3 regions of the Enterobacter sp. UPMP2061 genome follow, and region 1 is predicted to be linked to each of the others. Evidence: predicted binding sites of a transcription regulator. Region 1 holds the regulator's gene; each other region holds the start of a gene.
What was found. Region 1 encodes LexA, which represses DNA repair genes until DNA is damaged. Its sites were predicted from a motif close to TNCTGTATGTACATACAGNA; they were not measured.
Positions count from the first base shown of each region.

Region 2: a site for LexA is predicted at 3,780-3,799, ahead of ACWKXX_RS03180 (DNA translocase FtsK 4TM domain-containing protein). Genes of this name have one in related genera too.
Region 3: a site for LexA is predicted at 1,336-1,355, ahead of sbmC (DNA gyrase inhibitor SbmC). Genes of this name have one in related genera too.

Region 1 is NZ_JBSKJP010000013.1:71,912-78,935, reverse strand. Features, by position in the region: gene ubiC (chorismate lyase) at 1-72, shown strand, start outside; gene ubiA (4-hydroxybenzoate octaprenyltransferase) at 85-951, shown strand; gene plsB (glycerol-3-phosphate 1-O-acyltransferase PlsB) at 1,044-3,464, opposite strand; gene ACWKXX_RS19405 (diacylglycerol kinase) at 3,619-3,987, shown strand; gene lexA (transcriptional repressor LexA) at 4,096-4,704, shown strand; gene dinF (MATE family efflux transporter DinF) at 4,768-6,105, shown strand; gene ACWKXX_RS19390 (CsbD family protein) at 6,225-6,434, shown strand; gene zur (zinc uptake transcriptional repressor Zur) at 6,482-6,994, opposite strand.
Region 2 is NZ_JBSKJP010000001.1:667,515-674,538, forward strand. Features, by position in the region: gene cydD (heme ABC transporter permease/ATP-binding protein CydD) at 1-1,620, opposite strand, end outside; gene trxB (thioredoxin-disulfide reductase) at 1,735-2,703, opposite strand; gene lrp (leucine-responsive transcriptional regulator Lrp) at 3,247-3,741, shown strand; gene ACWKXX_RS03180 (DNA translocase FtsK 4TM domain-containing protein) at 3,877-7,024, shown strand, end outside.
Region 3 is NZ_JBSKJP010000002.1:533,175-540,198, forward strand. Features, by position in the region: gene dacD (serine-type D-Ala-D-Ala carboxypeptidase DacD) at 80-1,252, shown strand; gene sbmC (DNA gyrase inhibitor SbmC) at 1,371-1,844, shown strand; gene ACWKXX_RS08045 (FUSC family protein) at 1,936-2,994, shown strand; gene ACWKXX_RS08050 (DUF496 family protein) at 3,142-3,477, shown strand; tRNA gene ACWKXX_RS08055 (tRNA-Asn) at 3,625-3,700, opposite strand; gene emmdR (multidrug efflux MATE transporter EmmdR) at 3,927-5,345, shown strand; tRNA gene ACWKXX_RS08065 (tRNA-Asn) at 5,449-5,524, shown strand; gene ACWKXX_RS08070 (AMP nucleosidase) at 5,656-7,024, opposite strand, start outside.

The DNA of each region.
Region 1 (7,024 bases):
TCCCGCCTTCGTTTGAGTGGCAAGCCGTTAATACTGACGGAACTCTTTTTGCCTGCATCGCCGTTGTACTAAGAGGGAGAAAAAATGGAGTGGAGTCTGACGCAGAATAAGCTGCTGGCCTATCACCGCCTGATGCGTACTGATAAACCCATTGGCGCGCTACTGCTGCTGTGGCCGACCTTATGGGCGCTGTGGGTTGCCACGCCGGGCGTGCCGCCGCTGTGGATCCTGGCGGTGTTTGTGGCGGGCGTCTGGCTGATGCGCGCTGCGGGCTGTGTGGTTAACGACTATGCTGACCGGAAATTTGATGGACATGTTAAGCGCACCGCGAATCGTCCTCTGCCGAGCGGTCAGGTGACCGGGAAAGAGGCGCGCATTCTGTTCGTGGTGCTGGTGCTGCTCTCATTCATGCTGGTGTTAACCCTTAACACCATGACCATTCTGCTGTCAGTTGCTGCTCTGGCGCTGGCCTGGGTTTACCCGTTCATGAAGCGATACACCCATCTGCCGCAGGTGGTATTGGGTGCGGCATTTGGCTGGTCGATTCCCATGGCGTTTGCCGCGGTCAGCGAGTCCGTTCCGCTCAGCTGCTGGCTGATGTTCCTGGCGAATATTCTCTGGGCCGTTGCGTACGATACCCAATACGCGATGGTCGATCGCGATGACGATCTCAAGATTGGCATCAAATCGACGGCGATCCTGTTTGGTCGTCACGACAAACTTATCATCGGCATATTGCAGGTGGCGGTGCTGGCGCTGATGGTGGCGATTGGTCGCCTGAACGGGCTGAACTGGGAGTTTTACTGGTCCGTACTGGTGGCGGGGCTGCTGTTTGCGTATCAGCAGAAGCTGATCGCGAAGCGCGAGCGTGAAGCCTGCTTTAAAGCGTTTCTGAATAATAACTACGTCGGGCTGGTGCTGTTTCTGGGCCTGGCGATGAGTTACTGGTGATAAAAAAGCCGGGTGGCGGCTTCGCCTTACCCGGCCTACGATTTAGCGGAACATGTAGGCCGGGTAAGCGTTAGCGCCACCCGGCTTTAGCATCATTCGCCCTGCGTCGAACTCTCAATCGTCAAACGCACATCCGCGGTAATCAGCTCTGCCAGCATCTGGTAAACCTTCATCGTCTCTTCCGGCTCGGCATCGCCCGTATCGCTAATGTACCCTTCGTCGCGCAGCGTCAGCACCAGGGAGCTGAATACCGCTTTGTCGAAGAATTCCGGGGCGTTAATGCCATGCAGAACGGAAAGGCGCTGGGCCAGCGTCCGGCTCTCTTTTTCCAGCGTACCGCGGTTGATGGACGGATTTGCACTCAGCAACCAGAAGGTAATGGCGTAGCGCTGCAACGTCTCACGCGCACCGGAAGCCAGAAGCTGCAAGGTACGGGAACGTGACGGATTGATATGCAGTTCATCATCACTGATGGTAATCAGCCCCTGACGATGCATCTCTGCCGTCATTTTATCGAGCTCTGCCGCCAGTTCATCCTTACTCCAGCGCAGGAACAGCTCCGCTTTCAGCATTGGGTAGATGGCCTGAATATGGCGCAGCAGCTCCTGACGCGAAATCCGGCGGTGCTGGGTAATAATGGCCGCCATCAGCGACGGCAGCATCAGCATGTGCGTGATGTTATTGCGGTAGTAGGTCATCAGCACGGCCTGCTCGCGCGGCAGAATGATGATGTCACCAATCGTATCTTTCTCGACTTCGAACTTGTTCATCTGCAACGCGTGAGCGATCAGCTCGCTGGCGGTGGCAGACGGCACGGTCGAATCAACGGAATACGGCACGTTGCGCATGATATCCAGGTAGCAGTCAATCTGCTCGGTCAGCTGTTCGCGGGTCAGTGAACGCTGGCGGGAGGCCAGAAGCGCAGTACAACACAGGTTCATGGCGTTTGCCGCACCAGCATTGTTGATGCGTACCATCAGCTCGGATGCAATGCCGTTGACCGTTGGCGTCAGCCAGGCCGGACGTACCGCTTCGATAGGATCGATAGACTCGCGCCACTCCGGAACATGATGGTTCAGATATGTCATCAACGGCAGGGGCTCACCAAAGTTCACGTAGCCCTGGCCGAGGTTGCGCAGTTTACTCAGCCCACGCAGCATCTGCGGCAGACTCTCTTTCTCTTTGGTCGCACCGCGCAGCTCTTTCGCGTAGGTGCCCACTTCCATCACGTGTTCATAACCGATGTAAATAGGCACCAGCGTGATAGGACGCGTACCGCCACGCAGCATGGCCTGAATGGTCATCGACAGCGTGCCGGTCTTCGGATCGAGCAGACGACCGGTACGCGAGCGACCGCCTTCAACAAAGTACTCCACGGAATAACCGCGGCTGAACAGCTCGCCCAGATACTCCCTGAAGACGGTGGAGTAAAGCTTGTTACCCTTGAAGGTACGACGAATAAAGAACGCACCCAGACGGCGGAAAATCGGGCCTGCTGGCCAGAAGTTCAGGTTGATACCGGCAGCAATATGCGGCGGCACCAGACCCTGGTGATAGAGCACGTAAGAGAGCAACAGGTAGTCCATGTGGCTGCGGTGGCAGGGCACATAGACAATCTCGTGGCCGTCGTGCGCTAACTGACGTACGCGCTCGGCGTTGTGGACGTTAATCCCCTGATAGAGGCGGTTCCACGTGAAGCCAAGGATACGGTCAGAGAGGCGAATCATCTCGTAGGAGAAATTCGCGGCGATCTCTTCCATCAGCGCTATCGCGTTCTGCTGCGCTTTCTCGTGCGAAATTTTCTTGCTGCGCGCTTCGTCTTCTACGGCACGGGCAATCGCTTTGGAAGCCAGCAGCTTGTTGAACAGATCCTGACGTGCCGGGAGACGTGGTCCAACGGCCGCCAGACGCTGACGTGCAAAGTGCATACGCGCAACGCGCGCCAGCTTTTGCGCAATGATTTTGTCAGTGCCGTGTTCATCCGCCATGCGGCGCAGTGAAACGGAAGGTGAGAAGCGGACAAAGCTGTCGCGTCCCAGCCAGGAGACGGCGAAGAACTTCTGAATGCCGTTGAGCATACGCAGCGGCGGGTTCTCTTCCCCTTTTTCGCGCCCCGGACGACGGCCAAACATCACCGACACCGGCACCATCTGCACGTCCAGATCGGGGTTGCTGCGGTGCAGATCGAGGTAATCATGGAACAGCTTAATGGACTCTTCTTTCGGCGTGTAATAGGTGAACACGCGCGGCCCGCCATGGATGAACACGTAGCGCGGCAGCAGCGTACCGTCGACTTCCAGCGGTTCAAGCGGGTCAGGTAAATCGTGCGCCAGACATTGAGCGCGAAGCGTCAGCAGGTCTGCCTTCGAGTTATAAGGCAAAACGTACATAATAGGGCGCGACGTATCGAGCCCTAATTCCAGCGCAGGTTCTGCTGGGATAGACTTACTTTTTACCAGGACGCTTAATGGTAAATTAAGTAATTTGTAGTAAATTCGTGGCCAGCCGGACATAAACGATGTAAAGCCTCTGGTTAATAATGCAATTGCGGCGCAAGGATAACAGAAAGCGCGCAAAATTTCTGTTGTTACCCGTCATACTTCAGGTTGCAGCAAAACGCGCTGCGGCTTTAGTTACAGACGCTATTTATCATAAAAGGTTCTTTTAATGGCCAATAATACCACTGGGTTAACTCGAATCATTAAAGCTGCCGGTTATTCATGGAAAGGTTTCCGCGCGGCATGGGTTAATGAAGCCGCTTTCCGCCAGGAAGCGGTTGCCGCAATCGTTGCCGTTGTCATCGCCTGCTTCCTTGATGTTGATGCTATCACCCGCGTACTGCTCATCGGATCTGTCCTTCTGGTGATGATAGTGGAAATTCTGAATAGCGCTATTGAGGCCGTAGTTGATCGAATCGGGTCGGAATTCCATGAACTGTCTGGCCGGGCGAAAGACATGGGTTCCGCTGCCGTACTGCTGGCGATTATCACTGCGGCGATCACCTGGGTCACGCTGCTTTGGTCGCATTTCCGATGAGCCTCGAGGAATAATTAAGTCCCTGGTTTTTTGTGCAGTTTTTGGTTCCAAAATCGCCTTTGACTGTATATACTCACAGCATAACTGTATATACACCCAGGGGGCGGTATGAAAGCGTTAACGACCAGGCAGCAAGAGGTGTTTGATCTCATTCGGGATCATATCGGCCAGACGGGTATGCCACCCACGCGTGCAGAAATTGCGCAGCGTCTGGGCTTCCGTTCTCCTAATGCTGCCGAAGAGCACCTTAAAGCGCTGGCGCGTAAGGGCGTGATTGAGATTGTTTCCGGCGCCTCACGCGGCATTCGTCTGCTTGTGGAAGAAGAGAGCGGTATTCCACTGGTGGGCCGCGTTGCCGCAGGTGAACCTCTGCTGGCGCAGCAGCACATCGAAGGGCACTATCAGGTTGACCCAGGCATGTTCAAGCCGAGCGCCGATTTCCTGCTGCGCGTTAGCGGAATGTCCATGAAAGATATCGGTATTCTGGATGGCGATCTGCTGGCGGTACACAAAACGCAGGATGTGCGTAACGGGCAAGTCGTGGTGGCGCGCATTGATGATGAAGTGACGGTTAAGCGCCTGAAAAAACAAGGCAATACCGTGCAGCTTCTGCCTGAAAACAATGAATTCTCCCCGATTGTGGTAGATCTCCGCGAGCAGAGCTTCTCTATTGAAGGGCTGGCGGTCGGCGTTATCCGCAACGGTGAATGGCTGTAATCTCTTCCTGACAGGCTGTAGTTCCTCTACAGCCTGGCCTGTTTTCTGATTCCGGTAATTTCCATGGCATTGCTAACTTCTGCCGATAAGGCGTTGTGGCGTCTTGCGCTACCGATGATTTTTTCCAATATTACCGTTCCTCTGCTGGGGCTGGTGGATACGGCGGTTATCGGGCATCTCGATTCGCCGATTTATCTTGGCGGCGTCGCGATCGGCGCAACGGCGACCAGCTTCCTCTTTATGCTGCTGCTTTTTCTGCGCATGAGTACGACAGGCCTGACGGCCCAGGCGTATGGTGCAAAAGATCCCCTGCGTCTGGCGCGTGCGCTGGTTCAGCCGCTCATTCTGGCATTCGGTGCCGGCGCGTTAATCGTTCTGTTGCGTACGCCGCTGATTGATCTTGCGCTCCATATTGTAGGCGGCAGCGATGCCGTACTGGAACAGGCCCGGCGGTTCCTCGAAATTCGCTGGCTCAGCGCGCCCGCTTCACTGGCAAACCTGGTCCTGCTGGGCTGGCTGCTGGGCGTGCAGTACGCCCGCGCGCCGGTGATCCTGCTGGTGGTGGGCAACCTGCTTAACATTGTGCTCGATCTCTGGCTGGTGATGGGGCTGCACATGAACGTCCGGGGCGCGGCGCTGGCCACGGCGATTGCCGAGTACGGTACGCTGCTGATCGGTTTGGGGATGGTCTGGCGCGTGCTGGCGATGCGCGGTATCACCCTGGATCTGCTGAAATCGGCCTGGCGCGGCAACATTCGAAAGCTGCTGGCGCTTAATCGCGACATCATGCTCCGTTCGCTTCTGCTGCAACTCTGCTTTGGTGCATTAACCGTTTTTGGTGCGCGTCTTGGGCCTGAGATCGTTGCCGTCAACGCAGTGCTTATGACATTACTGACCTTTACCGCTTACGCGCTGGATGGTTTTGCTTACGCCGTGGAGGCGCATTCAGGGCAGGCCTATGGCGCGCGTGAAAGCGGCCAGTTACGTGAGATCTGGCGTGCTGCCTGTCGTCAGGCGGGCCTGGTAGCGCTGGTCTTTGCACTGGTGTACGCCTGTTTTGGTGGGCATATTGTCGCGCTACTCACCTCGTTGCCCGCGCTACGTGAGCTGGCCGATCGCTACATCCTCTGGCAGGTAGTATTACCGGTGGTGGGCGTGTGGTGCTATTTGCTGGACGGCATGTTTATTGGTGCGACGCGAGGGGCGGAGATGCGCAACAGCATGGCCGTGGCGGCGGCGGGGTTCGGCCTGACGCTGCTGACCCTGCCGTATCTCGGTAATCATGGTCTGTGGCTGGCGCTGGCGGTGTTTCTCTCACTGCGTGGCCTTTCGCTGGCCGTTATCTGGCATCGTCACTGGCGAAACAATACCTGGTTTCCAGCCCCGCACGATATATCGTAACGGTTAAAGATTCCGAATATAAAAACAACTGCCGAATCCTTAACTACAATAATAATCACGTCCAGCAGAAAAGAACGTAGCGGGCGATACTCATAGACGCTGAACACGAGGACACGATTATGAATAAAGACGAAATCGGCGGCAACTGGAAGCAATTCAAAGGTAAAGCGAAAGAACAGTGGGGTAAGCTGACAGATGACGATATGACCGTCATTGAAGGTAAGCGCGATCAGCTGGTAGGTAAAATCCAGGAGCGCTACGGTTACGAAAAAGATCAGGCGGAAAACGAAGTCAAAGACTGGGAAACCCGTAACGACTACCGCTGGTAACCGGCACTATCCCCAAGGGCGGCCCTGAGCCGCCTTTTTCTTTGGCTTTAACGCGGCTTTTTCTTCACCAGGATAGAGTGATCGTGCTGACAGACATCCTGATGACGGCATGACTCCACCTCCACGCAGGCAGAACATAAGCCGTGGGCTTCAATCACGTTATGGCGCAGCGCAAAGCCCATTCTGGCTGCCAGCGTATGCATAATATCTTCCACACCTTCCGCACCCTCTTCCTTCACCACACCGCAGCGATCGCAGATAAACATGGCGGACGTGTGAGTTGGCTGGTCAAAAAGATGGCACAGCACATAGCTGTTTGTTGATTCCACTTTATGCACAAACCCTTGCTCCAGCAGAAAATCCAGCGCCCGATAAACGGTCGGCGGTTTTGCCTGCGGCTCGCTTTCACGCAGCAGATCGAGCAGATCGTAGGCGCTGATGGCGCCCTGTTGCAGGCTCATCAGACGCAGTACCTCAAGGCGCTGCGGGGTCAGGCGCACATTGCGTTGCGCGCACAGCTTTTCAGCTTGCGCTAACAGCTCTTTTGTGGACTTGTCCATCGGGCACCTCGGATGTGGTAAGGGGTGAAA
Region 2 (7,024 bases), on a different contig from region 1:
CACCATCATGGTGGTTTGCTGGCGTGAGGCTGCGTTAAGCGCATCCATCACGCGCTGCTCGCTGTGAGCGTCCAGGCTGGCCGCAGGTTCGTCCAGCAGCATTAGCGAAGAGGGATTCAGCAGCGCACGGGCGACCGCGACGCGCTGTGCCTGGCCAACTGACAGCCCGGCAGACTGATCGCCAATGACGGTATCGACACCCTGCGCAAGCAGCGGCAGAAACTCGCTGACCCAGGCGCGGTCGAGGACCGATTGCAGCTCATCTTCACGCGCATCCGGGCGTGCCAGCAGCACATTCTCGCGCAGCGTCGGAGCTGGCAGCTGAGGGTTTTGCCCCACCCAACTCAGCTGTTTACGCCAGGCATCAGGATCGAGCTCGCGCAGCTCCGTTTTATTGATACGCAGCGATCCGGTGTACGCCATAAAACCTGACAGCGCATTCAACAATGAGCTTTTACCTGAGCCGCTGGTACCCACCAGCACCACACGTTGCCCGGCAGGCAGGGTAAAGTTCAGCGGACCGGCCAGCACTTTGCCTTCAGGCGACAGAACAGAAAAATCCTGTGCTTCAATGGTCACCGGATCGTTCGTGTTCAGCGTTACCTCACCACGCTCTGGATTCGCCAGCGGCGTTTCCATGAAGGTTTTCAGGCTGTCGGCAGCACCCACCGCCTGCGCTTTGGCATGGTAAAAGGTGCCGAGATCGCGAAGCGGCTGGAAAAATTCCGGGGCCAGGATCAGCGCCAGGAACCCGGCGGAAAGCGTGACCGCCGTACCGTAGTGGCCAAAGTCCAGCGCGCCGAGGTAGGAGAAGCCAAAGTAAACCGCCACCAGCGCAATCGACAGGGAGGTGAAAAATTCGAGCACGCCAGAAGAGAGAAAGGCCATGCGCAACACTTCCATGGTGCGCTGACGGAAATCCTGCGACGCCAGGCGAATGTTTTCGGTTTCCGCTTCACCACGACCGAAGATCCGCAGGGTTTCCATTCCGCGCAGACGGTCCAGGAAATGACCGCTCAACCGACCCAACGCCAGGAAGTTACGACGGTTAGCATCTGCCGCGCCCATGCCGACCATCGCCATAAACAGCGGGATGAGCGGGGCGGTGCCTAGCAGGATCAACGCCGCCACCCAGTTAACAGGGAAGATGGCGATAACAATCATCAGGGGCACAAACACCGCCAGCGCCATCTGGGGAAGATAACGCGCGTAGTAATCGTGCATATCGTCGATTTGCTCAAGGATCAGCGTCGCCCAGCTGCCGGCTGGCTTACCCTGGATCCACGCAGGCCCGGCTTCCGAAAGCCGATCGAGCACCTTGCGGCGAATCTCATAGCGGATGTGCTGCCCGGCGTGGAACCCAACCCGCTCGCGCAGCCAGACCACCCACGCACGCAGAACGAAAACCAGCACCAGAACGATAAACGGCAACAGCAGCGCTTCGCGCGGGATGTTCTCCATGATCATATGGTTGAGAATGCGGGCCAGCAGCCATGCCTGGGCAACAATCAACAGACCGCTGATGAATCCCAGAACGCGGGAAATCATAAGCCAGCGGCGGGACAGAACGCTTTGCTGTTTCAGCCAGCGGGTTAACTCTTGTTGACGGGTTTTTTCCATTGCGTACTTTGCAGGTGACGTTATAAGAAATTAGACCTCTGCATGTTACACGCGAGCAAAAATAAAGGCGACCAGTGGCCGCCTTTATTTACGTTTGTTACTGACTTGTAAAGATTATTTGCCTTGTTCAGCCAGCCCGTCCAGGTAGCGTTCTGCGTCCAGCGCGGCCATACAACCGGTGCCCGCAGAGGTGATCGCCTGACGATAAATATGGTCCATCACGTCGCCAGCTGCGAAGACACCCGGAACGCTGGTCTGGGTGGCGTTGCCGTGAATGCCAGACTGCACTTTGATGTAGCCGTTCTCCAGCTCCAGCTGGCCTTCAAAGATAGCCGTGTTCGGGCTGTGACCGATTGCCACAAACAGGCCCGCCACTTCCAGCGTTTCGACGTTATCGGTGTTCTGGGTATCACGGATACGCAGTCCCGCCACGCCCATCTGATCGCCAGTCACTTCTTCCAGCGTACGGTTGGTATGCAGCACAATGTTGCCGCTCGCCACTTTGTCCATCAGGCGTTTAATCAGGATCTTCTCCGCGCGGAAGGTGTCGCGACGGTGAATCAGGTGTACTTCTGAGGCAATATTTGCCAGATACAGCGCTTCTTCCACTGCGGTGTTACCGCCGCCGATCACGGCGACTTTCTGGTTGCGATAGAAGAAACCGTCGCAGGTCGCGCAGGCAGATACGCCTCGGCCTTTGAACGCTTCTTCAGATGGCAGACCAAGGTAACGGGCAGAGGCGCCTGTGGCGATGATCAGCGCATCGCAGGTGTATTCGCCGCTGTCACCCGTCAGGCGGAACGGACGGTTCTGCAAATCCACTTTATTGATGTGGTCGAACAGGATTTCGGTTTCGAATTTGGCGGCATGCTCGTGCATGCGCTCCATCAGCAGCGGCCCGGTCAGGTCGTTCGGGTCGCCAGGCCAGTTTTCCACTTCCGTGGTGGTGGTCAGCTGACCGCCTTTTTCCATCCCGGTGATCAGTACCGGTTGCAGGTTAGCGCGTGCAGCATAGACCGCTGCGGTATATCCCGCAGGTCCAGAACCAAGGATTAGCAGCTTACTGTGTTTGGTCGTGCCCATGAGATCCCCATTGTTGTTGGCAGGCAATGGGCTGGATTGTAGGGAATTTGTTGCCGTAAAAAAAGAGCAGGAGAGTTTTGCTTTCGATATATGCAATAGACGCGCCCTATGGGTCAGAGGCGGTCACATCACTTCTGCTACTGAAAACCGCGCGTTTATAAGGCAATAAAATGAGGATTAATACCCCTCCGTAATGAATATCCGGCATGTTGTACTAAAAATCGATGTTTTGCTTTGACAATCCCCTGCGCTTTTGCGAAAACATTCAAGGAAGAAAAAAAGACGCACGAACTGCATGCCGCATAGACATGCACGGAAATGCCATTTTTACCGGGTCAGTGAAATCTACGCATGGTGTGGACAGACGCCATACGTGATGTCTGTGACTGCTTTCGGGCAACGGTCTTCTTACCGCAGAACCCGAATCTACATCGCGTCTAATACATAACCAGGCGATGTGATGAATAACGGGTCCAGGCTCTGAACAGTGATGTGCACAGGGTCCAGGCAGGAGTAGGGAAGGAATACAGAGAGACAATAATAATGGTAGATAGCAAGAAGCGCCCTGGCAAAGATCTCGACCGTATCGATCGTAACATTCTTAATGAATTGCAAAAGGATGGGCGTATTTCCAACGTCGAGCTTTCAAAACGTGTGGGACTTTCCCCGACGCCGTGCCTTGAGCGTGTGCGTCGACTGGAAAGACAGGGTTTTATTCAGGGCTATACGGCTCTGCTGAACCCGCATTATCTGGATGCCTCACTTCTGGTATTTGTTGAGATTACTCTGAATCGTGGTGCACCAGATGTGTTTGAGCAATTTAACGCCGCTGTACAAAAACTTGAAGAAATTCAAGAGTGTCATCTGGTTTCCGGTGATTTTGACTACCTGTTGAAAACCCGTGTGCCTGATATGTCCGCCTACCGTAAGCTGCTGGGTGAAACCCTGCTGCGTCTGCCAGGCGTGAACGACACCCGTACTTATGTGGTGATGGAAGAGGTCAAACAGAGCAATCGTCTGGTTATTAAGACGCGCTAACACGGAACAGGTGCAAAATCAGTGTAGTTTGATTACACTCCTGTTAATCCATACAGCAACAGTGCCGGGGAGTCCCGGCGCTGTTGTCCGTTTTAGCACACAGGCAGGACATGCCTGATACCTGGAGAGCCTTTCTTGAGCCAGGAATACACTGAAGACAAAGAAGTCACATTATCTAAGCTAAGCAGCGGACGTCGTCTCCTTGAGGCGTTACTGATTGTTATTGCCCTTTTTGCCGTCTGGCTGATGGCTGCCTTACTCAGTTTCAACCCCTCAGATCCCAGCTGGTCGCAAACCGCATGGCATGAGCCTATCCATAATTTAGGCGGCGTTCCCGGTGCCTGGCTTGCGGACACGCTCTTCTTCATTTTCGGTGTGATGGCCTATACCCTTCCCGTCATCATTATTGGCGGATGCTGGTTTGCCTGGCGTCATCGACAGAACGATGACTACATCGATTATTTTGCCGTTTCGCTGCGCCTGATTGGCGCCCTGGCGCTGATCCTCACCTCCTGCGGACTGGCGGCGATCAACGCCGATGACATCTGGTACTTCGCCTCAGGCGGGGTGATTGGCAGCCTGTTGAGCTCCGCGCTGCAACCGATGCTTCACAGCAGCGGCGGCACGCTGGCGCTGCTTTGTATCTGGGCAGCGGGCCTGACGCTGTTTACCGGCTGGTCCTGGGTGAGCATTGCCGAAAAAATCGGCAGCTTTATTCTGACTCTGCTGACGTTTGCCAGCAATCGCACCCGTCGTGACGATACGTGGGTCGATGAAGATGAATATGAAGATGAGTACGAAGAGGAAGACGAGGCACCTGTGCAGCGTCGTGAATCCCGCCGTGCCCGTATTCTGCGCGGTGCTCTGGCGCGCCGCCAGCGCGTTGCTGAAAAATTCGCTAACCCGTTAGGCCGTAAAACGGATGCCGCGCTTTTCTCCGGCAAACGTATGGATGAAGAGGAGCAGATTGAGTATCGCGGCGCGGCCGTCGATCCTGATGATGTTTTGTTCTCTGGTCATCGAGCTACGCCGGGTGAGTATGACGAATACGATCCGCTGTTGCATGGTCATTCCGTGACTGAACCGGTAGCCGCTGCTGCTGCCGCAACGACGGCTGCGCAGGCCCATGTTGCGCCTGTTGAAGCCGTGATGCCGTCCTCGCCTGTTCCTGCACCGGAGTCCGCGATCCAGCAACCGCAGGTGGACTGGCAGACTGCGCCAGGTGTCCATACGCCTGAACCGACCATTGCGCCGGAGCCTGAAAGCTATATTCCTGTGCAGCAGGAACAGTGGCAGCAACCGTATCAGCCGCCTGAGCCTGCCAGCGAGCCGCAACAGCCGTATCAGGCTTATACGCCCGAACCTGCTGAACCTGAACAGCCATACGTTGCGCCGGTGTCTGAACCCGAAGTGGTGGAGGAAGCGAAGCCATCCCGTCCGCCATTGTACTATTTTGAAGAGGTGGAAGAGCGCCGTGCCCGAGAGCGCGAGCAGCTTGCCGCCTGGTATCAGCCCGTGCCTGAGCCGGTGCAGGAGCCTGTTGTAAAAGCGCCTTCTGCGAGCGTTGCACCTGTAGACCCAGCGCCAGCCGTTGCGTCGGGAGCGGAAACCGTGAAGCAGGCAACGGCAGCCGCTGCCGCGTCCGCTCCGCTATTCAGCCCGGCAACCGACGGTGCGCCGCGTCCTCAGGTAAAAGAGGGCATTGGTCCACAATTGCCGCGCCCTAATCGCGTGCGCGTACCGACGCGCCGGGAGCTGGCCTCTTATGGCATTAAACTGCCTTCCCAGCGTATGGCGGAAGAAAAAGCCCGTGAGTCCGACTACGAAGATGATGCCGACGAACTGCATCAGGATGAGCTGGCGCGTCAGTTTGCCGCCCAGCAGACTCAACGCTACGGGAATGAGTACCAACACGATGTTCATTCTCAGCAGGATGAAGATGATGCTGCCGAAGCGGAATTAGCGCGTCAGTTTGCGGCCACGCAACAGCAACGTTATTCCGGTGAGCAGCCTTCGGGGGCAAACCCGTTCTCGCTCTCGGATTTTGAATTTTCTCCGATGAAAGATCTGGTGGATGACGGTCCGAGCGAACCGCTGTTCACGCCGAGCGTGATGCCAGAAGCGGAACCGGTGCGCCAGGCGCCAGCGCCGCAGGCTTATGCGCAGCCGCATACACCGCCGGCCCAACCGCCGCAGCCGCAGTTCCAGCAGCCAGCACCACAGCCGCAGGAAAGCCTGATTCACCCGCTGCTGATGCGTAACGGAGACAGCCGTCCGCTGCAACGACCAAGTACGCCGTTGCCGTCGCTGGATCTGTTAACGCCGCCGCCAGCGGAAGTCGAACCGGTGGATACTTTTGCTCTTGAGCAGATGGCCCGTCTGGTGGAAGCACGTCTGGCTGACTTCCGTATTAAAGCGGACGTGGTGAACTACTCCCCTGGCCCGGTGATCACCCGTTTCGAACTGAACCTGGCGCCAGGCGTAAAAGCGGCGCGTATTTCTAACCTGTCCCGTGACCTGGCGCGTTCTCTGTCGACCGTGGCGGTACGCGTGGTGGAAGTGATCCCAGGTAAGCCTTACGTTGGCCTTGAGCTGCCAAACAAGAAACGCCAGACCGTTTATCTGCGTGAAGTTCTGGATAACACCAAATTCCGTGACAACCCGTCCCCTCTGACCGTGGTGTTGGGTAAAGATATCGCTGGCGATCCGGTGGTTGCCGATCTCGCGAAGATGCCGCACCTGCTGGTTGCGGGTACCACCGGCTCCGGTAAATCGGTCGGGGTGAACGCCATGATCCTCAGTATGCTCTACAAAGCGCAGCCTGAAGATGTGCGTTTCATCATGATCGACCCGAAAATGCTTGAACTGTCCGTCTACGAAGGCATTCCGCATCTGTTAACGGAAGTGGTGACCGACATGAAGGACGCCGCCAACGCATTGCGCTGGAGCGTCAATGAAATGGAGCGTCGCTACAAGCTGATGTCTGCGCTGGGCGTGCGTAACCTGGCCGGTTATAACGAGAAAATCGCTGAGGCGGCACGTATGGGCCGTCCGATTCCGGACCCATACTGGAAGCCGGGTGACAGCATGGATGCCCAGCATCCGGTGCTGGAAAAACTGCCTTACATCGTGGTGCTGGTGGATGAGTTCGCCGACCTGATGATGACCGTTGGCAAGAAAGTGGAAGAGCTGATTGCGCGTCTGGCACAGAAAGCGCGTGCGGCGGGGATCCACCTGGTGCTGGCAACGCAGCGTCCGTCCGTAGACGTTATCACCGGTCTTA
Region 3 (7,024 bases), on a different contig from region 1:
CACATTTTTTTGCAATTAAGGCAGGTAACGACATCAGAACTCCCGTAAAAAGGTCATCGATTTTTACTGACCTGAGGATATACCGTTGAAACGCCGTCTGTTTATTGCTGTTTCTTTACTCGCTTCGAGTATTTCATCCGCGCTGGCTGCCGAGCCGCTGGATTTTTCACCTCAGCCGCCTGCCATCCAGGCTGGCTCCTGGGTATTGATGGATTACACCACGGGTCAAATCTTAACGGCGGGCAACGAACATCAGCAGCGTAATCCGGCGAGCCTGACCAAACTGATGACGGGGTACGTTGTCGATCGTGCCATTGATAGCCACCGCATCAGCCCCGATGACATTGTGACGGTCGGACGTGACGCATGGGCAAAAGGCAATCCGGTCTTTGACGGTTCGTCGCTGATGTTTCTGAAGGAGGGCGATCGGGTTTCCGTGCGCGATCTCAGCCGCGGCCTGATTGTTGATTCCGGCAATGACGCCTGCGTGGCGCTGGCGGATCACGTGGCGGGCGGTCAGCCGCAGTTCGTCAGGATGATGAATGACTACGTTGAAAAACTGAACCTGCGCGATACCCACTTCGAAACCGTACACGGGCTGGATGCACCGGGCCAGCACAGCTCCGCTTACGATCTCGCCGTGCTTTCTCGGGCCATCATTCACGGCGAGCCTGAGTTCTATCACATGTACAGCGAAAAGAGCCTGACCTGGAACGGCATCACCCAGCAGAACCGCAACGGCCTGCTGTGGGATAAGACCATGAACGTGGATGGCCTGAAAACGGGTCACACCTCGGGCGCGGGCTTTAACCTGATTGCCTCCGCGGTGGACGGTCAGCGTCGACTGATTGCGGTGGTGATGGGGGCTGACAGCCCGAAAGGACGTGAAGATCAGGCGCGCAAGCTGCTGCACTGGGGACAGCAAAATTTTGATACGGTGCAGATCCTGCATAACGGTAAAAAAGTGGGAACCGAGCGCATCTGGTACGGCGATAAAGAGCAGATCGCGCTGGGCACGGATCAGGACTTCTGGCTGGCATTACCCAAATCGGAAGTGCCAAACATCAAGGCGAAATACGTGATGGATAAAAAAGAGCTGGAAGCGCCGATCGCCGCGCATCAGCGGGTAGGGGAGATCCAGCTGTACGATCGTGACAAGGTGGTAGCGCACTGGCCATTGGTTACGCTGGAAAGCGTTGAAAAGGGCGGCCTTTTCTCCCGCCTCGGCGATTATCTGCATCATAAACTCTGACCTTTTTGGGCAGACTGGCAGTGTTGCGAGTCTGCTCACATAATAAACACTCCTGGTTTGCCGATAATCTCGATTCTGCTTTACAGTGTATATATATACAGTAATAAACGGAGGCAGCATGGACTACAGCATCAGGCAGCAACAGAAACGTACGATCGCTGGCTTTCATCTCGTGGGGCCGTGGGAAAAGACGGTCAAGCAGGGATTTGAACAGCTGGTCATGTGGGTAGACGGGCGTCATATTCAGCCGCAGGAGTGGGTGGCCGTTTATTATGACAATCCGGATGACGTGCCGGCAGAAAAGCTCCGCTGCGTTACCGCCGTAACGGTAACGGACGATTTCACTATCCCTGAGAACAGCGAAGGGGTGATGATGACCGAAATTGCTGCCGGAGAGTATGCGATTGCCGCCGCGCGCGTCGAAAATCATGATTTCGCCACTCCATGGTATCAGTTCTTCAACTCCCTGCTGGAAGACAACAAATTCCAGATCGCGGCAAAACCCTGCTTCGAACGTTATCTTAACGATGGCAATGCTGACGGCTACTGGGATATTGAGATGTTTGTACCGGTAGAGCACAAAGTGGGATAATCCTGCGGAATGCAGGGTTTTTCAGCCGGGCGCGATCCATCCGGCTGAAAACACAGTACAATTGTGGTTTGCCGTAGAGCTGGAGACGGGTGTGCGCCCCGACAAGTCATTAACCCCTTTTGAAATTCGGTTATACAAACATTATCGCGTGGTGCACGGTTGCCGCATTGCGCTGGCGTTTGTGTTGACCTTCGTACTGGTTCGTCTGCTGGATATCCCGGAAGGGACGTGGCCGCTGATCACGCTGGTGGTGGTGATGGGGCCGATCTCATTCTGGGGGAACGTGGTCCCGCGCGCTTTCGAACGCATAGGCGGCACCGTTTTAGGCTCAGCGCTTGGGCTTATCGCCCTGAAGCTGGAGCTGATTTCGTTTCCGGTCATGTTGCTGTGGTGCGCGGTGGCGATGTTTCTTTGTGGATGGCTGGCCCTCGGCAAGAAACCGTATCAGGCGCTGCTGATTGGCATTACGCTCGCGGTTGTGGTCGGCGCACCGGCGGGCGATATGACCACCGCATTGTGGCGAAGCGGGGACGTGATCCTTGGCTCGTTGCTCGCCATGCTGTTTACCGGCATCTGGCCGCAGCGCGCCTTCCTGCACTGGCGCATTCAGATGGCAAACTACGTCACGGCATTTAACCGGGTCTACCAGGCCGGGTTTTCGCCGAATCTGATTGAGCGCCCGCGGCTGGAAAAGCACCTGCAAAAAATCCTCAATGATGTGGTCAAAATGCGCGGGTTGATTACCCCGGCAAGCAAAGAAACCCATATCCAGAAAGCCATTTTTGAAGCTATTCAGACGGTCAGCCGTAATCTGGTCTGTATGCTTGAACTGCAAATCAATGCCCACTGGGCCTCACGCCCCAGCCATCTTCTGATGCTCAACGCGCATACGCTGAAAGAGACGCAGCAGATGACGCAACAAACCCTGCTGACCATCGCCCATGCGCTATATGAAGGTAACCCACAGCCGATACGGGCGAACAGCGAGCGGCTGAACGAAATCGTCGCCGAGCTCAAACAGCTGATGAATGAGCGCCAGGGCGACAATGTGGCGGAAACGCCCATCCATGGCTATGTCTGGCTGAGTATGGAGCTGGCGCGACAGCTGGAGTTGTTATCGCAGCTGATTTGCCGGGCGCTGCGCAAATAAAAAGCGTATGTGATGCCTGCTGCTTCGATTCAGCAACAATTAGGGTTATGATGGTTTTAAACGATATACTCATTGTCATTCGCAGCCGCTGTCTGTTAAAACGGTTGCTTTAAAGAATCCGAATCTCACATTATCAGGGGTATAAAAATGGAAACTACCAAGCCTTCGTTCCAGGATGTTCTGGAGTTCGTCCGCCTGTTCCGCCGCAAAAACAAGCTACAGCGCGAAATCCAGGACGTAGAGAAGAAGATCCGTGACAACCAGAAACGTGTCCTGCTGCTGGACAACCTGAGCGACTACATCAAGCCTGGCATGAGCGTTGAAGCTATTCAGGGCATCATCGCCAGCATGAAGAGCGATTATGAAGATCGCGTTGATGACTACATCATCAAAAACGCTGAGCTGTCCAAAGAGCGTCGCGACATCTCCAAGAAGCTGAAAGTGATGGGCGAAATCAAAAACGTCGACGCGAAAGGCGAGTAATCGCACACTCTGTTGCCCGGTGGCGCTGCGCTTACCGGGCCTTCAGGACTGTTATCACGTAGGTCGGGTAAGGCGAAGCCGCCACCCGACAATTTTACCGAACGCAGAAAAGCAAAAAGCCTGCTCTAAAAGCAGGCTTTTTAAATTTGGCTCCTCTGACTGGACTCGAACCAGTGACATACGGATTAACAGTCCGCCGTTCTACCGACTGAACTACAGAGGAATCGTTGTGGAGGCTTATCTTAGCGGCGAAAAAACTTTTGTCAAACCTGATCTCAGGCAAAAGCGTTTGTTTGATGATTCTGTCGTCATTTTGTTGTAAATCCAAACATAATTTTATGGAAAATACTTTGCAGGATACGCATTTCTGCCCCATCATTTGAAATGGAGTTTCAACTTTCTCGCTAAGGTCCATTTTGAACGTCACCGCACCCCTACGCCAGGCGATTATGCGCACGCCCTGGTATGCAAAACGTAAGAGTTATCGAGTTCTCTTCTGGCGTGAAATCACCCCCCTTGCTGTGCCTATTTTCCTGGAGAATACCTGCGTCCTGTTGATGGGTGTGCTGAGCACCTTTCTGGTGAGCTGGCTCGGTAAAGAAGCCATGGCCGGGGTAGGGCTGGCGGACAGTTTCAATATGGTGGTGATGTCCTTCTTTGCCGCTATCGATCTCGGTACGACGGTGGTGGTGGCGTTTAGCCTGGGCAAGCTCGATCCGAAGCGTGCCCGCGAAGCGGCCAGACAGTCGCTGATGATCATGACCCTCTTTTCGATCATCCTTGCGGCGGTTATCCATTATTACGGCAAAGAAATCATCGATTTTGTCGCGGGAGAAGCGACCAGTGAAGTGAAGGATCTGGCTCTCACCTACCTGGAAATGACGGTGCTGAGTTATCCGGCGGCTGCCATCGCGCTGATTGGTAGCGGTGCGCTTCGTGGTGCAGGGAATACCAAAATTCCGCTGCTGATCAACGGCGGCATGAACATCCTGAATATCATTATCAGCAGCGTTTTGATTTACGGCGTCTTTTCCTGGGAGGGGCTGGGCTTTGTCGGCGCGGGTTTAGGGCTGACCATTTCCCGCTATATTGGTGCGGCGGCGATAATTGGCGTACTGATGGCGGGAATTACGCCATCGCTGCGCCTGACGCTGAAAAGCTATTTCCGTCCGCTTAACTTCGCCATTATCTGGGAAGTGATGGGGATTGGGATCCCGGCCAGCATCGAATCCGTGTTGTTTAACGGTGGGAAACTGCTGACGCAGATGTTTGTTGCCGGGATGGGAACAGACGTCATCGCCGGCAACTTTATTGCCTTCTCCATCGCCTCGCTCATTAACCTGCCGGGAAACGCGCTGGGGTCGGCGTCGACGATCATTACCGGCAGACGTCTCGGAAAGGGGCAGATAGGGCAGGCGGAACGGCAACTTCGGCACGTCTTCTGGCTTTCAACCATTGGGCTGACGGCGATTGCGTGGGGAACTGCGCCTTTTGCCGGGCTGATGGCCTCGTTTTATACGCATGAAAATGACGTGAAAGAGGTCGTGAAGGTGCTCATTTGGCTCAACGCGGCGTTTATGCCAATTTGGGCCGCGTCCTGGGTACTTCCTGCGGGGCTGAAAGGGGCGCGCGATGCCCGGTTTGCGATGTGGGTCTCCATGCTCGGCATGTGGGGCTGTCGCGTCGTGGCGGGCTACACGCTGGGGGTAATGTTAGGTATGGGCGTTGTCGGCGTCTGGCTGGGGATGTTCCTTGACTGGGCCGTGCGCGGCGCGCTGTTCTACTGGCGCATGGTGAGCGGGCGCTGGCTGTGGAAATATCCGCGGAAAAAACCGGAGCAGGAGGTTTCGGAAACGGCAAGTGCCTGACAAATGTGCGAAGTGGAGAATAAATCGGCAAACGATTGAAAATCTGCATTCACCCTTTGACATCCTCAGGGCGCATCGATAATATGCGCCCCGTTCACACGATTCCTCTGTAGTTCAGTCGGTAGAACGGCGGACTGTTAATCCGTATGTCACTGGTTCGAGTCCAGTCAGAGGAGCCAAATTTAAAAAGCCTGCTTTTAAAGCAGGCTTTTTGCTTTTCTGCGTTCGTGAAATTGTCGGGTGGCGCTCCGCTTACCCGACCTACGGAATCCCAGGCCGGGTGAGTGGTGTGCGTGATGTGTCCTTGTTATCAGCGGAACGGTGGCTCATTAAAGGTGCGCAGCTTGCGGGAATGCAGTTTGTCGCCCTCTGCACGCAGTAAATCGATGGCGCGAATACCAATCTGAAGATGCTCTGAGATCGCCCCTTCGTAAAAACGGTTCGCCTGGCCCGGCAGTTTGATCTCGCCGTGCAGCGGTTTATCGGACACGCACAGCAGCGTGCCGTAAGGGACGCGGAAGCGATAGCCCTGCGCGGCAATGGTGGCGCTTTCCATATCGATTGCGACCGCACGGCTGAGGTTGAAACGCAGGGCGGAGGCGGAATAGCGCAGCTCCCAGTTACGATCGTCGGTGGTGACGACCGTACCGGTACGCAGGCGCTGCTTCACCTCTTCACCCGGCATGCCGCTCACCTCTTTAGTGGCGTCGTACAGGGCGCGCTGCACTTCCGCGATACTCGGAATAGGAATATCCGGCGGCAGAACCGCGTCAAGGACATGGTCGTCACGCAGATAAGCGTGGGCGAGGACGTAATCGCCAATCAGCTGGCTTTCACGCAGGCCGCCGCAGTGGCCGATCATCAGCCAGACGTCCGGGCGCAGTACCGCCAGATGGTCGCAGATGGTTTTCGCATTCGACGGGCCAACGCCGATGTTAATCAGCGTAATGCCCTGACCGTCGGCGGTGATCAGGTGCCAGGCTGGCATCTGGTGCTTTTTCCACGCCAGGTCGGAGATGGCCTCTTCCGGTGCTTCGGTTTCGGCGGTGATCCAGATCCCGCCCGCGCAGGAGAGGGCGATGTAAGGGCTGTCCGGGTCGAGGATCTGGCTACAGCCCCAGCGGACAAATTCGTCCACATAGCGGGTGTAGTTGGTAAACAGCACGAACGGCTGGAAATGTTCGGCTGGGGTGCCGGTGTAGTGGCGCAGGCGTGCCAGCGAGAAATCGACACGGCGGGCATCAAAGTGCGACAGCGGTGAAAACTCTGCCGGGTGATAGATCCCGTCCGCCGTCTCATCGCCAATCTGCGACAGCTCAGTGGTGGGGAAGTGGCGGGTCAGCCCCGCGCTCATGGAGCGATCCAGCGTCAGCGCCGAGCCGTCTATCACATACGGGTAAGGGATCTCGTGCAGGGACGGCTCAACGCTGATATGCGCGCCGTAATCCTGATACAGCAGGGTAAGCTGCTCTTCCAGATAGGGGCGGAACAGCGCTGGTCGCGTGATGGTCGTGCTGTAACAGCCGGAGTGGGTGAAACGCGCATAGGCGCGGGTTTTCGGATTGCTGCTGGCGCTGCCGTCCCAGGTGACAGAGAGCGATGGATAAACAAAAAGGCCCTGGGTTCTGGCCTTTTCATCGGGAAGTTTCCCTGTTTCGATATAGTCACTGATGGCGCTG